DNA from 2 places in the Rhodococcus wratislaviensis genome. Region 1 is predicted to be linked to the other one. Evidence: riboswitches for the same ligand, from Rfam matches in the RefSeq annotation. Region 1 holds a riboswitch; the other holds the start of a gene.

Region 1 (7,235 bases):
GCCCAGGCGCGGGTGACCGGGCGGACGGGCGAACGGCTGCTGTACACGTTGCGGGTCAAGACGTTCGCGCAACTACAGCGGCTCGGTCTGCAGTACTACGAACGAGAACTGGCCGGCCGGATCATGACACGCATGACCACCGATGTCGACAGTCTGTCCAACTTCCTGCAGACGGGTCTGGCCACGGCGGTGGTCAGCGCGCTGACGATCTCCGGTGTTCTCGTGGCACTCCTGGTGATCGATGCGGAACTGGCTCTCGTGCTGGTCCTCGTGGTGCCCATCCTCGTCGCGGCCACCGTGGTGTTCCGCCGGAAGTCCGTGCCCGCCTACGCGGAGGCCCGTGATCGGGTCGGGATTGTCAACGCCTATCTGCAGGAGAATGTGACGAATATCCGCGTCACGCAGGCATTTCGGCGCGAAGACTACAACGCGGTCCAGTTCGCCCGGCGGGCCTGGGACTTCCGGGAGTCGCGGCTACGGGCCCAGCGGTACATGGCTCTGTACTTTCCGTTCGTCGAGTTCCTGTCGGTGGTCGCGACCGGGCTGGTGCTCGCGGCCGGTACGGCGCGGATCCATGCAGGGTCACTCACCGTCGGCACCCTGATTGCCTTCGTGCTCTACGTCGAACTGTTCTTCGCTCCCGTGCAACAGCTTTCGCAGGTGTTCGACGGGTATCAGCAGGCGGTGATCGGGCTGGGCCGACTGCGCGGGCTGATGAGGACACCGACCACCACCCCGCAGACGGACGATCCGATCGTCCTCGACCGCATCCAGGGCGGAATCGTGTTCGACGACGTCCACTTCGCATACGAGTCCGGCAAGGGAGAGGCCCTGCGAGGGGTAGCGCTTCGCATCGAACCGGGCGAGACGGTCGCCCTCGTCGGTCAGACCGGCGCGGGCAAGTCGACGGTGCTCAAGCTGCTCGCCCGGTTCTACGACCCGACGGAGGGCGCGGTGCGGGTGGACGGCATCGACACCCGGTCGCTCGACCTCGCGTCGTTCCGGCAGCGACTCGGTGTGGTTCCGCAGGAGCCGCATCTGTTCGGCGCCACCGTCCGCGACGCCGTCGCCTACGGGCGCCCCGACGCGTCGGACGCGCAGGTGGAGGCCGCCAGCCGAGCGGTCGGGGCGCACGAGATGGTGTCCGGGCTCGCCCTCGGATACCTGCAGCCGATCGGGGAGCACGGGCGCAACCTGTCGGCCGGACAACGCCAGCTGCTGGCACTCGCCCGCGCCGAACTGGTGGACCCCGACATCCTGCTGCTGGACGAGGCCACGGCGTCACTGGACCTGGCCACCGAGGACCGCGTCCGGCTCGCGACCGAGAACCTGTCCCGGCGGCGCACCACCGTCGTCGTGGCGCACCGGTTGAGCACCGCGGCGCGAGCCGACCGGGTGGTGGTCCTCGACGGCGGACGGGTCGCGGAAGTCGGGACGCACGAGGAGCTACTGGAACGAGGGGGCGTCTACCGCGAGCTCGGGGACGCCTATGCGGCTTCGCCGCCCGTGAGTACTTATTAACCGCCGGACGTTAATAAGTACTCACGGGGCCGGAGGCCACGGTCAGGCGCCGATCGACGCCTTCATCATCGGCAGCATGGCCCACAGCTGGTCCTGCCAGTATCCCCAGCTGTGGGTTCCCGTCGCCGGAAAGTCGTAGTGCGCGGGAATGCCGAGGGTGTCGAGCCGCACCTGGAACGCACGGTTCTGGGCCAGCGCGATGGCCTCGAGGCCCATGCCGGTTCCGACGTTGAACACGTCGATGGCTGATTGCGGCTGATCGTGCGGGCCCGGGAGGCCGGCGCCCGCCGAGATCCACATCGGTAGTCCGCGCAGCAGCGGCGCGGCGACGAACGGATCGTTGCGGAGCCACGCCGGATCCCACGGCGGACCCCACATGCAGTCGGAGTTGTAGCCGCCGGAGTCGAGCATCGCCACCCGGATCGCCTCACGCATGCCCGGCGCCGACAGGTTCAGGTACCCCGACATCGAGCCGGCGAACGTGAACTGGTCGCGGTGGTAGGCGGCGAGGATCAACGCCGCGTTGCCGCCCATCGACAGTCCGGCGATGGCGTTGCTGGTGCGGCTGATGCCGTAGTTGTTCGCCAGGAAGTCGGGCAGGTTCTGGGTGAGGAACGACTCCCACTTGTAGGTGTACGGCTGACCGTTGGTGTTGCTGGGCGCGTACCAGTCCGTATAGAAGCTGGACTGCCCGCCGACCGGTTCGACCACGGTGATCCCGTGATCGGACAGCCACGCGGCGTTGGTCTCGTGCTCCCACCCGCTGACGTCGTTGGTCGCGCGGAGGCCGTCGAGGAGGTACAGGGCCTTGTTGCTGCCGTTGTTCGCGAGCCACATGCGTACCTTGATCTGCCCGACCCCGCCGGGGGCGTCGACCCAGTGCTCGCGCAGACGGCTGTACGGGTCGGCGGACGCCGTTCCGCCGCCGACGAGGACGAACGCCAGCGGCAGGATCACCACGGCAACCATCAGCCGGACGACGCTTCTTAACCAACCATGTGACGGCTTCGTTGCAGTGACAATCACGGTTCTGCCTCCTGGTAATCGTCCCCGGCCAGGTACATACCAGCATCACGGTATTGCGCGCCCCGGAATTCCTCGGCGTTTGCGCAGAATCGTTATCTGACCCGTGAGTACTTGTTAACCGCCCGTGGTTAACAAGTACTCACGGGTCAGACGACGCGGGCGACCGACGTGATGCGGTGGAGGGTGAACCGCCGGACCGCGCCGCTCGCCGGGTCGAACGCGTCGAGCTGACCGCCGCCGACGCTCACGGGATCGACGATGCGGTGCGTCGCCACGCCCTGCGCGTCGACGTACCCGATGGTCACGCTGGTGCGTTCCCGCGCCGCCGCGTTGAGCAGGGCGATGGTCGCGGCGCTGCTGGCGCGCGACCCGTCGGACCGGATGCTGCCGGAACCCTTGGCCGACGCGGCCAGGTCACCTGCGCGGAGAGTTCGGACGACCGCGTCGAGCTGGGCATCCGTGGCGACGGCCGGGGTGCGGCCGGCGGGAGCCTTGCGCCGGGTCAGGACCCGGGCGCCGCGGGGACGCAGGTCGACCAGGGCGCCGGACGAGTCCTCGCCTGCGGGCGCGAAACCGGCAGCCCGCAGTTCGCCCAGTACTTCCCGCAGCGGTGCCTGCGACACCGCGACCGTCGGAGCCAACGCGCGCAGGGCCAAAGATGCAGCGACCGGCGACGCCAGGACTTCCGCGAGCAGCGTGGGGTCCTCGCAGCGGACGAAGGACGCCGCGACTCCCGCCCGGAGCCGGCCGTGCCGTCTCGCGACGTCGTCGATCAGATACGACAGCGACTGCGGAACGGGTGTGCGCGACCGGGTGGCGAACAGGCTGTGCAGTTCGGCTGCCGTCATCCCGACGTCGAGGGCGCGCCGGACGCTGTCTTCGCTGATCCGGTACATCGACGCCGCACCGGCGGATTCGATGTCCGCGACCAGGGTGATCTGCTCGAGCAGCTCCGGTGTCAGCGGTCCGGGGGCGACGACGGTGAGGTCGGCCTGGACGAGGACGTGGTCGACGGGTTCGGGCAGCGACGCGTGCATCTCGGCCTCGGCGTCGCCGCCGTGGAGCAGTGCGCGTCCGGGTGAGCTGAGTGCCCCGCGGGCGACGAGTCCGAGCGTCGCGGCCTCGTCGAGGGTGCGATCCACCGCGTGGACCCGCAGCCGGGCACCCCAGCGGGGGCGACGCCACGCCAGCAGTCGGCTGACCTCCGCGGGATCCGCCGAGTGTCCGCTGCCCAGCTCCGCCAGCAGTCCGAGGATCGCCTGCCGGTCGCGCGGTGCCGACGGCGCGCGCACTTCCTCGGACAGCGCGGCGACCGGTTTGTCGTTGGCGTCGCGCATGCCGATGAACCACGCCATGCGCGGCAGTTCCAGCCACGCCGCGGCCAGAGCGTGCCACCGCCGGGCGACCGGCGCCGTGAGCCAGTTGTCGACCGCGGTGGTCGGGGCCCAGTAGTTCTCCCCGCTGTCGGTCGTCGGGGCCGGGTCCGGGGTGCCGCTCGCGATCAGTCCCGCGGCCGAGAGAAGTTCGACGAGCAGGCTCAGCCTGTTCTCGTCGATGCCGGACGTCTTGGCGATCCGCCGCAGTTCGCGGACACCGAGACCACCCGCCCGCAGCGCGGGCGCCGGGACCTCGCCGAGAGCCTTGACGACGTCCTCGCAGTGGCGAACCAGTTCGAGCGCTTCACCTGCCGCGGCGGCATTGATGTCGGCCGGCTTGTGCTTGCGGCCGGTCACGGTGGGAGGGGCCAGCGAGGTGGGGTCGAAGACGGCCTCCCCGCGCAGGACCTGCCGCACCTGATAGGGCAGTTCGACGGTTTCCTCGTCGATCCACCGCAGCAGCCCGGCGGCGAGGAGCCGCTGCACGGGACGGTCGGGGGGTGTTCCGGGGGCCGCGTCCCGGGTCCGTCCGATCGAACTCGACTTCGACAGGGTCTCGAGGATGTCCCGCTCGACGCTCTGCAGTCCGGCCAGCGCGGCCGTGATCCCGGGTTCGTCGAGCGTCTCGACGGGTTCGGCGCTGCGCCCGACCCGCCACGGGATGGTGGCCACGACAGCGGGAACGATGCGCAGCGACGTCTTGTCACCCCAGACGATCCCCACGGACCGCAGGCCGTCCAGCGTGGCGTCGACGGTCTTCTTCGTCGCCCGCGACCCCACCGCGTCCTGCAGGGTGGCCCGCGGCACGGCGACCTCGTCGGCCCGTTCGAGCGCCAGGAGTTCGAGGATGCCGAAGTCCAGCGACGTCAGGTTGTCGGCCGCGCGGGCCACCGATGCCCGCTGTTCGGCGCGGCCGGCGAGGACGACGATCGTGGCCGGCGGTGGGACCGCCAGGTCGGGGCGCTTGTGGAGCAGATCCGTCAGTTCGGCGTCGCTGCGCGCGGCCAGCCAATCCGCGAGGGTCGCGGCGCCGCGGGGGGAGGCAGCGGTGCCGTTGGTGCTCGCGGTGGCGTCGTCGGTGTCGGTCATCGACTATCAGATTAGAGACCTGGGCTGTACGTCGCCGAACGCTCCTGTCAAAATGGCACCGTGGCTAACAATTCGAAGAAGCAGTACGTGGATCCAGGGTGGCCCGAAACCGCCGATGGAGATAGCGCCGTGACCGAACTGTCGTCGAGCCGTGCGGGCGGATTGTCCCCGTTCGGCGAGGACACCGAGTTCCCGCTGCCGGCGGACTCGCTGCCCTACGCGCATCCGCACACCGTGATCAACCGCTGACCCGACGACAGAAGAGGGGCCCTGCACCGGATCGGTGCAGGGCCCCTCTTCTGTGAATTGCGGGGGATTACTGCGGGAGCAGTCCCTTGTTCGCGTCGATGAGCTGCAGGATCTGGGGATCGATCGCGATGCCCTGAGCCTTGACGGCCTCGATCGCGTTGTCGACGACACCGGCGTACTGCGAGGTGCCGTTGGTGCTGGGGACGCCGCCCGTGAGGTCGGGGAGTGCCGGCGCCGCGGGGGCCTCGGGCACGGTGGCGGGGGCGTTGCGCTGGGTGGGTGCGCTGCTCAGGCCGAGGCTCGAGGAGCAGGACGGCCATGCGCCCCAACCCTGGGAGTCGAGGACCTTCTCGGCGACGACGATCTGCTCTTCACGCGAGGCCTGGTTGGCGGTGGCGGCGTACTGGGTTCCGCCGTGTGCGTTCCAGGTGCTCGGGGAGAACTGGAGTCCGCCCTGGAAGCCGTTTCCGGTGTTGATGCCCCAGTTTCCGCCGGACTCGCACTGCGCGAGGCGGTCCCAGTCGGAGTCGGGTGCCGCGTTCGCGGTGCCCGAGAAGGCTGCTCCGGCGACGCCCATGATGGCGCCGGTGACGGCGACCTTGGCGACGGTGCGGCCGGTGGTGGTGGGCTTGCGATGGCGTCCGCTCATAGTGGTCGAGATCCTCTCCACACGCGCCTGCGAGGTCAGCTGTCGGGTTCGGGCTGAGAGGTCGCCCGGCCTCGCCTCTCCTGGCTGGAGAGGGTCTGGCTTCACCCCAAGATCCGAGTGTGCGAGGCACATTCGGACCGGTGTCCGTCTGAGAACTTGCGTTCCCTGGAGGACTTTGGGTCCCCCGTCCTCGTCCCTGGAATGCTTCGTCGGGACTCCGGTACCCGCGGGACGAGGCTTGGCGCGGCGGGCCGGATGTGGCCGATGTTTCCTCGGCCGGTGACGACGGTAACGGGCCGAGGCCGCAGTGTCACCATTTGATAACGCGGAGTGTCTTCGCCTGTTGCGGGGCCTCATTGGGCGCGCAGAGACTCTTCCCAGCTAGTGGGGACAAGTCGTGCGTATCGCCGAGCCGTTGCCCTTCCGTTACCGGGCCGTTATGTGAGGAAGCTCACATCACTGGGGAGCGTCGACGATGTCCTTGCCGAGGGGCATCAGCGAGATGGGAATCATCTTGAGATTCGCGACCGCGAGCGGGATCCCGATGATCGTGATCGCCATGGCGACTGCCGTCACGACGTGCCCGATCGCGAGCCACAGACCAGCGATGACGAACCAGATGACGTTACCGATCAGCGAGGCCACACCGGCCGTCGGCTTGTCGACCACGGTCTTCCCGAACGGCCACAGTGCGTAGACGCCGACTCGGAACGACGCGATGCCGAACGGGATCGTGATGATCAGGATGCAGCAGAGGATTCCCGCGACGAAATACCCCAGCGCCAGCCACAGACCGCCGAAGATCAGCCAGATGATGTTGAGCAGAATTCTCATGATCGTCCCATCGGTCGGTGGTCGGGTGTGTCAGCGCGAGCGTCTGCCCTGCCTCAGTGCCGCGACGATTCCGAGGAGGAATCCGATCGGGCACGCGAGGGCGATGAGATAGAGAACGAGGCCCGGTTCGGAATCGGAGAGCACCGGGGTCAGGAAGATCGCCACGATCGCGACGAAGCCGATCGCGAAGAGGGCGAGCGCGACGCGCAGTAGTCCGTCGCCCCTCCGGGGCGTGTGAGGAGTGCTCGAAGGAGTCGATTCGTGGGCCACACCAGCAACGATAGTGCCTGGAAACCCGAATGCCGGAGGGGGTGTCTGCAAGGTAGACTGTGGGCACTGCGCGTCCCGCACCAGAGGTGGGGCGCGCTGTTTTGCATACCAAGTGCAACCAACTGCACTCCAAGTGATGAGCGGGTGAACGCGGTGCCGACCGGCAAGGTGAAGTGGTACGACGTCGAAAAGGGCTTCGGCTTTCTGTCGCAGGAGGAGGG
Region 2 (7,235 bases), 4.0 Mb from region 1:
GCGATCAGGTCGACGTCGCCTGCGCAGGAGTAGACCTTGTCGACGCCCTCGATGTCGGCGACGGCCTGAGCGGTCTCCGGGATGCGGTGGGCTTCGGCGTGGATCAGGACGATGGCGTTGATCATGATCGCCAGCCTAAGCGGTGGTCGGCGGAAGTCGGCGCGGGTGGTCGGGTCTCGGCGTCCCGTGTCGACGTGCTCCCCGCTCGCGCGAGTGCGCACCACTCGGACCAGGATCCGGCGCCCCGGGCGGGCTCGCACCAGCCCGAGGAAGCGCTGACGATGCGGGTGTCCTCCTGGTCGAGCCAGCGCGCCAGCAACCCGGCCTCCTCGGGGGAGGCACCGCGAAGCGGAGTTGCGTCGGGAACGACGGTTTCGGCGGTGAGGACGAGCGCATCGACCACCGGCATCGGGTGGATCCCGCGCCGCGCGCAGCCGGCCGACGCGAGGCGGCCGGAACGGATCACCGCGAACTCCCAGCCGCCGGTCGCGGCCGGGCGAGCAGCGACGAGCTGATCGAGGGCGGTGAGGGCAGCCAGGCGCTGCATCCTCCGCAACGCGAGCACGACCTCCGCGGTGCGATCACGCAGGCGTGCGGCATTCTCGAACAGCTCGCCGGCGGCCAGCTCCTCCACCCGTGCGCGCATGCGGTGCAGCGGAGAGTCGTCCAGGCCGCGGAGGAACTGCCGGAAGAGTTCCGGCCCGGGACGGTAGGCGTCCTCCGTGACGCGGCCGTGGACGGACGCCGGGCAGCGTCCGAGCTCGCGGGGCGGGCAGTGCGGACCGTGCTCCCTTCCCTTCGGGATGCGGCTCGTGCAGGTGCGGAGAATGCAGTACTCGGCGAGGACGTCGGCGACGTCGACTGCGGTCGAGCGGGACCGGAACGGACCGAGCGAGTCGGCGGTCGGGGTCCGCACCACCGACAGCCGGGGGAAGGCCTCCGCGGTGAGCGTGATCCACCAACCGCGTTTCGGGTACTTGGATCTCCGGTTGTACGGCGGCGTGTGCGCCGCGAGCAGCCGGAGCTCGCGCACACCGGCCTCGAGCGCGTGCGCGCACTCGACGTGATCGATCCGGGTGGTCAGGGCCACCATCTCCTTCATCCGGCCACGCGTCTCGGAGCCGGTGAAGTAGTTGCGCACCCGCCGGCGCAGATCGGTCGCCGTGCCGACGTAGAGGACCTCGTCGGACGGTCCGCGGAACAGGTAGACGCCGGGAGCATGCGGGAGGTGGCCGGCGAGCGAGCGTTTCGCCCGCTGGTGCGAGGAGACGTCGGGCAGGTAGTCGACCAGCTCGGTGAGACTGTGCACTCCCTGATTGCCGACCCTCGCGATGAGGGCGTGCAGGACGTCGACGGTGGCACGGGCGTCGTCGAGTGCCCGGTGCGTCGGAGTGGTCCCGACGTCGAACAGCCGGGCCAGCGACGACAGTTTGACGGACGGCGCCTCGTCGCGGCTGAGGACGCGCCGGGCCAGCTTGACGGTGCAGAGCACGGTGAACTTGGGCCAGGGGGTGTCGGTGGCGGACGCCGCGGCCTTGAGGAAGCCCGTGTCGAACGGGGCGTTGTGGGCGACGAGCACCGCCCCGCGAGCGAACTCCAGGAACGCCGGCAGCACTCGCTCGATCCGCGGGGCGTCGATCACCATGGCGGTGGTGATGCCGGTGATCTCCACGATGTGCGGGGGGATGGATCGTCCCGGGTCGACGAGGGTGGCCATTTCGGCGATCACCTCGCCGCCGCGGATCTTCACGGCGCCGATCTCGGTGATGGCGTCCTCGCCCGGTCGCGCGCCGGTGGTCTCGAGATCGACCACCACGAACGTGGTGTCCCGCAGTGGGGTGTCGAGCTCGTCGAATCTCAGCTGTTCGGGTACACCGGGGACACTCACGGCTCAGAGCGTATGGACGGGCACCGACAGACCCGCCCGGAGAGCCCGGAGAGACGAGGATCACACTGCCCGTCTCGGGCGGCGGTCGCGGGCGGTGCGAGGGGCGGGCGCGCGACCACGATCGAGGGGTCTGCGTGGGGCGGGGGCCGGTGTCGGCCGGTCCGGCGCGTGTCGCGGGTTCGATCCGCGGCACCCCCGTTGAACAGCGGGAACGCGGCGCGGGACGAAACCGGGGAGTGGGCAGGCTTCGCGAAATGCCCACTCCCGCTGTCGAAAAGCGATCGAAAACAAACCGCCTGTTATCCAGTCGTTACCGAATGTGGGTATCGCGCGCCCGCAAAGCCGGAATCGGCCCAAACGGACACTTTCCGCGTGTTCCGGTCGACATCTGGGTATTCCATTTCGTAACCTTCCTGAGACCTAGCGGAGTCTCGCAGCCCCAATACCGGGGCAGCATCGCTAGTCACCGCCTAATCGGCCACTCGCGAGAGCGGTCGTACCGGGAACCCAAGTTTCTACTGGGGTGAATCCCGCCGGGACGTCCTCACGCACCGGTGGGTAGGGCTGATCTTCCCAGCCCGAACCCGTCAGCTAACTCGGTCGGCGGATGAATGGAAGAAACGGAGTACCCCTTTCGTGGCGTCACAAGTTTCCAAGCGGAATGTGCGACGGGCAGTCGTCGCCGGCGCGCTCGCAGTCGGAGCGCTCACCGCTACCGCGGCCCCCGCGGCCGCAGATCCCGTCACCATCCCCGGAGTCGGAACCTTCGAGATCCCGGGTGTCGTCATCCCGCAGATCCCCGGTGTCCCGAACCTGCCCGCGCCCCCGGCGCCGGCCAATACCGCGGGTGACAAGGCCGTTCAGGCCGCCCAGACCAAGCTCGGCTCGCCGTACGTCTACGGCGCCGCAGGCCCCAACTCGTTCGACTGCTCCGGTCTGGTGCAGTGGGCGTTCAAGCAGGCCGGACTGAACCTGCCGCGCACCAGCTACGCGCAGGCGGCGGCAGGCACTCCCGTCTCGCAGTCCGATCTCCGCCCCGGCGACGTGGTCTCCTTCTACGGCGGATCGCACTCGGGCATCTACGCCGGCAACGGCAACGTGATCCACGCCTCCACCGAGGGGCAGCCCGTCAAGTTGGCGCCCATCGCGTCCATGCCTTTCGACGGCGCACGCCGCTACTGATCCACACGCGAGGCGACGCATCCACCGAGTCGAGGGCGGGGATGCACGGGGTAGCTTCGTAGGATCTCGCACGACCACCGAGGGTGGGTTCGAATCACGATTCGAACCCATCCTCGATGTCGTTGCGCCCCAGGCAGACAGCGTGTCGTTCACCCGTCGGGTGGTCCCCGCCACCCCGTTCGTGACATGGGTGGACACAAACGTATGCCATTCCGTAACCTATCCGAGACCTTGCGAAGTCTTGTCGCGCCAACCGGGCGGCAACGCGGGTCACCACCTCTTCGGCACTCCACGGTCGCCTCGGCCGAGGAAATCCCTGAGCCGCGCATCGGACAACCGACCCGGCTGGTGGAGATCGACGATCGGAGAACTGCATTTCCGTGGCCTCACACAAGATGAAGCGCTCCCTGGGCAGCGTGCTGACAGCCGGCGTGCTGTCGGTGGCGCTCGTGTCGCTGCCCGCGATCCAGGCGGGTGCAGACCCGGTCACCACCAACCCGACCGATGCCCTGACGAAGCTCGGTGACCTGTCCCGGCAGTCCGAGCAGACGTCCGAGGCACTCCACAACGCGCAGATCGACCTCGAGGCCAAACAGTCGGCGCAACGCGACGCCGACGCCACACTCGCGGCCGACCAGGGTGTGCTGGACGCCGCCAACGCGCGCGTCGCCGTCTTCCAGCCCGTGGTGAACAAACTCGCCACCGCCAACTACCAGGGCGCACGGACCAATCGCCTCTTCGCCGTCATGGTGAGCGATTCACCGCAGCAACTGCTGGACCAGATGTCCGCTCTGGACGCCATCTCCAACGACACCCGCAACCAGGTCGCGCAATTCCAGTCGGCCACGTCGGAAGCCACGAAGGCGGCCGAGGCGTCGAAGGAGTCGGCGGATGCCGCGCGGTCCGCGACCGAGCAGGCCAAAGCGGTGAGCGACGATCTGCAACGCAAGCAGAGTGACCTGCAGGCGCAGATCGCCGACGTGATCAAGGCCTTCGGAGATCTCACCGGCGCCGAACGCGACCAACTCGCGGGGACGCCCTTCCCGCCCGGCTTCGACCCGAACACGATCCTCGCGCATCTCACCCCCGGTTCGGGCACCAGCGCGCTGCAGGCAGGCATGACCCGCATCGGTGACCCGTACGTGTGGGGCGCCACCGGTCCGGACGAGTTCGACTGCTCGGGACTCGTCGTGTGGGCGTACAAGCAGATCGGCAAGACGCTGCCGAGGTCCAGTCAGGCGCAGGCCAGCGGCGGCACCCCGGTGTCCCGCGACGCCCTGCAGCCCGGCGACGTCGTCCTCTTCTACAACGACGCGTCCCACGTGGGCCTCTACGCCGGAAACGGCAACATTCTCCACGCCTCGACGTTCGGTGTTCCGGTGAAGATCGAGTCGATGGCGAAGTTCCCCTTCTACGGGGCCCGCCGCTACTGACGGCGACCGTCCGGCAGCGGCGCCGGGGCGTGCTCATACACTCACCGGCGTGCCCGCTTCAGACCCGTCTCCCGCAACGGATCCGACCTCGCGCCGTCAGGCGCGCCCGTGGGAGCTGGCCGCACTGGCCGGACTCGTCCTCGCCGTGGTCGTCGTACTCGCACTGACCGGGTTCTCACGGACCGGGCGGGGCGCCGACGGAGCCGTCGGCACCGCGCACGCCGACACCGAGGCGCGTGCGGCAGCCGTCCAGACGCTCCTCGACACCTGGGCGTCGGCCGTGCGGACGAACGACGCGGCCCGGCTGTCCGGTCTGATGGATCAGGCTGCGGCCCCGGGATTCCTGGCCGCCGAGACGCGGCGGGCGGGCAACGTTGCCGGGGTGGAGTTCTCGGACTGGGGCTACGAGATCGCCGAGGGCGCCGAGACGGCGGTGCCGTCGAGTCTCGTCGACGCGCTCGGGGCCGACGAGGTGTGGGCGCCCGCCGTGCAACTCCGCTACGCGATCGCGGACGAGAGTCCCACCCGCAAACCGGTGGCTCTCGTCGTCGCCCGGCGCGGTGACCGCTGGGCACTGGTCAGCGACAGCGCCACCGTGGACGGCGAGCGGCGGACCTGGCGCGGACCGTGGGATTTCGGACCCGTCGTGTCGCGACGCGTCGATACCGGCGACGGGCGGACGTCGGTAGTGCTCGGACATCCCGAGAACGCCGCCATGGTCGACCGGCTGGCGGACGAACTCCCCGCCGCCGTCGTCAACGCCACCCAGTTGTGGGGTTCGAACTGGGCGGGCCGCGCGCTCGTGTGGGTCGCGGGATCGCAGGACGAGTTCACGGCGCTCGTCGGCCCCAATCACGACGGACGCGACATCGCCGCCGTCGCCATCTCGGACGCCGTCGACCCGGACGCCGCCACGGTCACGGGCCAGCGGATCGTGTTCAGCCCGGCGTCGGCGGACCGGCTGACCGAGGTCACCCGGCGGGCGATCCTGCGGCACGAGCTGATCCACGTGGCGGCGCGCGCGGAGACGGTGGACCGTTCGCCGATGTGGGTGCTGGAGGGTTACGCGGAGTACGCCGCCTACCGGGGTACCGGCGAGGCCGAACGGCAGATCGCGCCTGCGCTGACCGCGCAGGTGGGGGCCGAGGGTCCGCCGACCGAGTTCCCCGAGGACACCGACTTCTCCGGCTACGGCGAACGCGGCTCGGTCGCCTACGAGACGGCGTGGTCGATCAACGCCTTCGTCGCCGAGCAGTACGGCGAATCGAGGCTGACAGCGCTGTACCGGACGCTGGCCGTGGGCGAGGCAGACCCGGAGACGGTCGACGGACGGCTGTCCGACGTCCTCGGCGTCGACGCCGACCAGTTCCGCGACCGCTGGACCGACTGGGTGGGCGCCCACCTGGGGTGACCCTGGGTCGGTTGCCGTGCGGTCCACCGCCTACGGTGATCACATGCGCCGAACCCTGTTGGTGACGAACGATTTTCCGCCGCGACCCGGCGGAATTCAGTCGTACCTGCACACCTTCGCCAAGCACCTGCCCGCCGACGACCTGGTCGTCTACGCCCCGCGTTGGCGCGGCGACTCGCACATCAAGTTCGATGCGCGGCAACCGTTTCAGGTCGTCCGGCACCCCACCACCTTGATGGTGCCCACACCGTTCGTCGCCCGACGTGCCGCCACGCTGCTCGCCGAACACGACTGCACGGGCGTCTGGTTCGGCGCAGCCGCCCCGCTCGCGCTGCTGAGTGCGACGGTGCGCCGCGCCGGGGCGGAACGGGTGGTCGCGAGTACCCACGGGCACGAGGTCGGCTGGTCGATGCTCCCTGCCGCCCGCCAGGCCCTCGGACGGATCGGCGACCGGACCGACGTCGTCACGTATGTCAGCCGGTACACGAGGGGCCGCTTCGCGTCCGCGTTCGGCGCGAGTGCCGCGCTCGAACACCTGCCGCCCGGAGTCGACACCGACCGCTTCACCCCGGACAGCGGCGCGAGGGCCGAGCTGCGGTCCCGCTACGGGCTGGGGGAGCGGCCGACGGTCCTGTGCCTGTCACGTCTCGTGCCGCGCAAGGGCCAGGACATCCTCATCAAGGCGCTCCCGGGCATCCGAGAGCACATCGACGGGGCCGTGCTCGTGATCGTCGGCGGCGGTCCGTACGAGGACCGTCTGCGCTCGCTCGCGCGCTCGGTGGGGGTGGAGGACCACGTCGTGTTCACGGGCACGGTGCCGTCCGCGGAGCTGGCGGCGCACCACACGATCGCCGACGTGTTCGCGATGCCCTGCCGGACGAGGGGTGCGGGACTGGACGTCGAGGGTCTCGGCATCGTCTTCCTCGAGGCGTCGGCGACCGGTGTGCCGGTCGTCGCCGGACAGTCCGGTGGCGCTCCGGAAACGGTGCGGCAGAACGAGACCGGGATGGTCGTGGACGGCACGTCGGTGGCCGAAGTGGCGCGTTCGGTGATTTCGGTGCTGTCGGATCGTGACCGCGCGGCCGCGATGGGTGCGGCCGGCCGCGAATGGGTCAAGGCGGAGTGGCGGTGGGACGTGCTCGCCGCCAAGCTCCAGGCACTGCTTGCGTGACCACCCGTGAGTACTTCTCAACCGCGGGCGGTTGAGAAGTACTCACGGGCCGAAGGCATTACTTCGCGTAGATGGCGGCGATGTCGTCGGCGAAGCTGTCGTGCACCACGTTGCGCTTGAGCTTCATCGTCGGCGTGAGCTCGCCGGTCT

The links. A riboswitch is a leader RNA that binds a small molecule or an ion and turns the genes downstream of it on or off. The one in region 1 is predicted to bind cyclic di-AMP.
Region 2: another riboswitch for cyclic di-AMP. It lies ahead of WKC72_RS17420 (NlpC/P60 family protein); the one in region 1 lies ahead of WKC72_RS35715 (transglycosylase family protein).

Annotation. Positions count from the first base shown of each region.
Region 1 covers NZ_CP150488.1:7,811,312-7,818,546, reverse strand. The annotation lists gene WKC72_RS35735 (ABC transporter ATP-binding protein) at 1-1,521, shown strand, start outside; gene WKC72_RS35730 (alpha/beta hydrolase family protein) at 1,564-2,547, opposite strand; gene WKC72_RS35725 (helicase-associated domain-containing protein) at 2,694-5,012, opposite strand; gene WKC72_RS35720 (hypothetical protein) at 5,073-5,261, shown strand; gene WKC72_RS35715 (transglycosylase family protein) at 5,329-5,910, opposite strand; cyclic di-AMP (ydaO/yuaA leader) riboswitch at 5,919-6,132, opposite strand; gene WKC72_RS35710 (YccF domain-containing protein) at 6,367-6,744, opposite strand; gene WKC72_RS35705 (hypothetical protein) at 6,775-7,014, opposite strand; gene WKC72_RS35700 (cold-shock protein) at 7,168-7,235, shown strand, end outside.
Region 2 covers NZ_CP150488.1:3,781,337-3,788,571, forward strand. The annotation lists gene WKC72_RS17410 (Lrp/AsnC family transcriptional regulator) at 1-125, opposite strand, end outside; gene WKC72_RS17415 (DEDD exonuclease domain-containing protein) at 122-1,888, opposite strand; cyclic di-AMP (ydaO/yuaA leader) riboswitch at 2,346-2,510, shown strand; gene WKC72_RS17420 (NlpC/P60 family protein) at 2,525-3,070, shown strand; gene WKC72_RS17425 (NlpC/P60 family protein) at 3,451-4,503, shown strand; gene WKC72_RS17430 (hypothetical protein) at 4,553-5,914, shown strand; gene WKC72_RS17435 (glycosyltransferase family 4 protein) at 5,958-7,085, shown strand; gene WKC72_RS17440 (long-chain fatty acid--CoA ligase) at 7,144-7,235, opposite strand, start outside.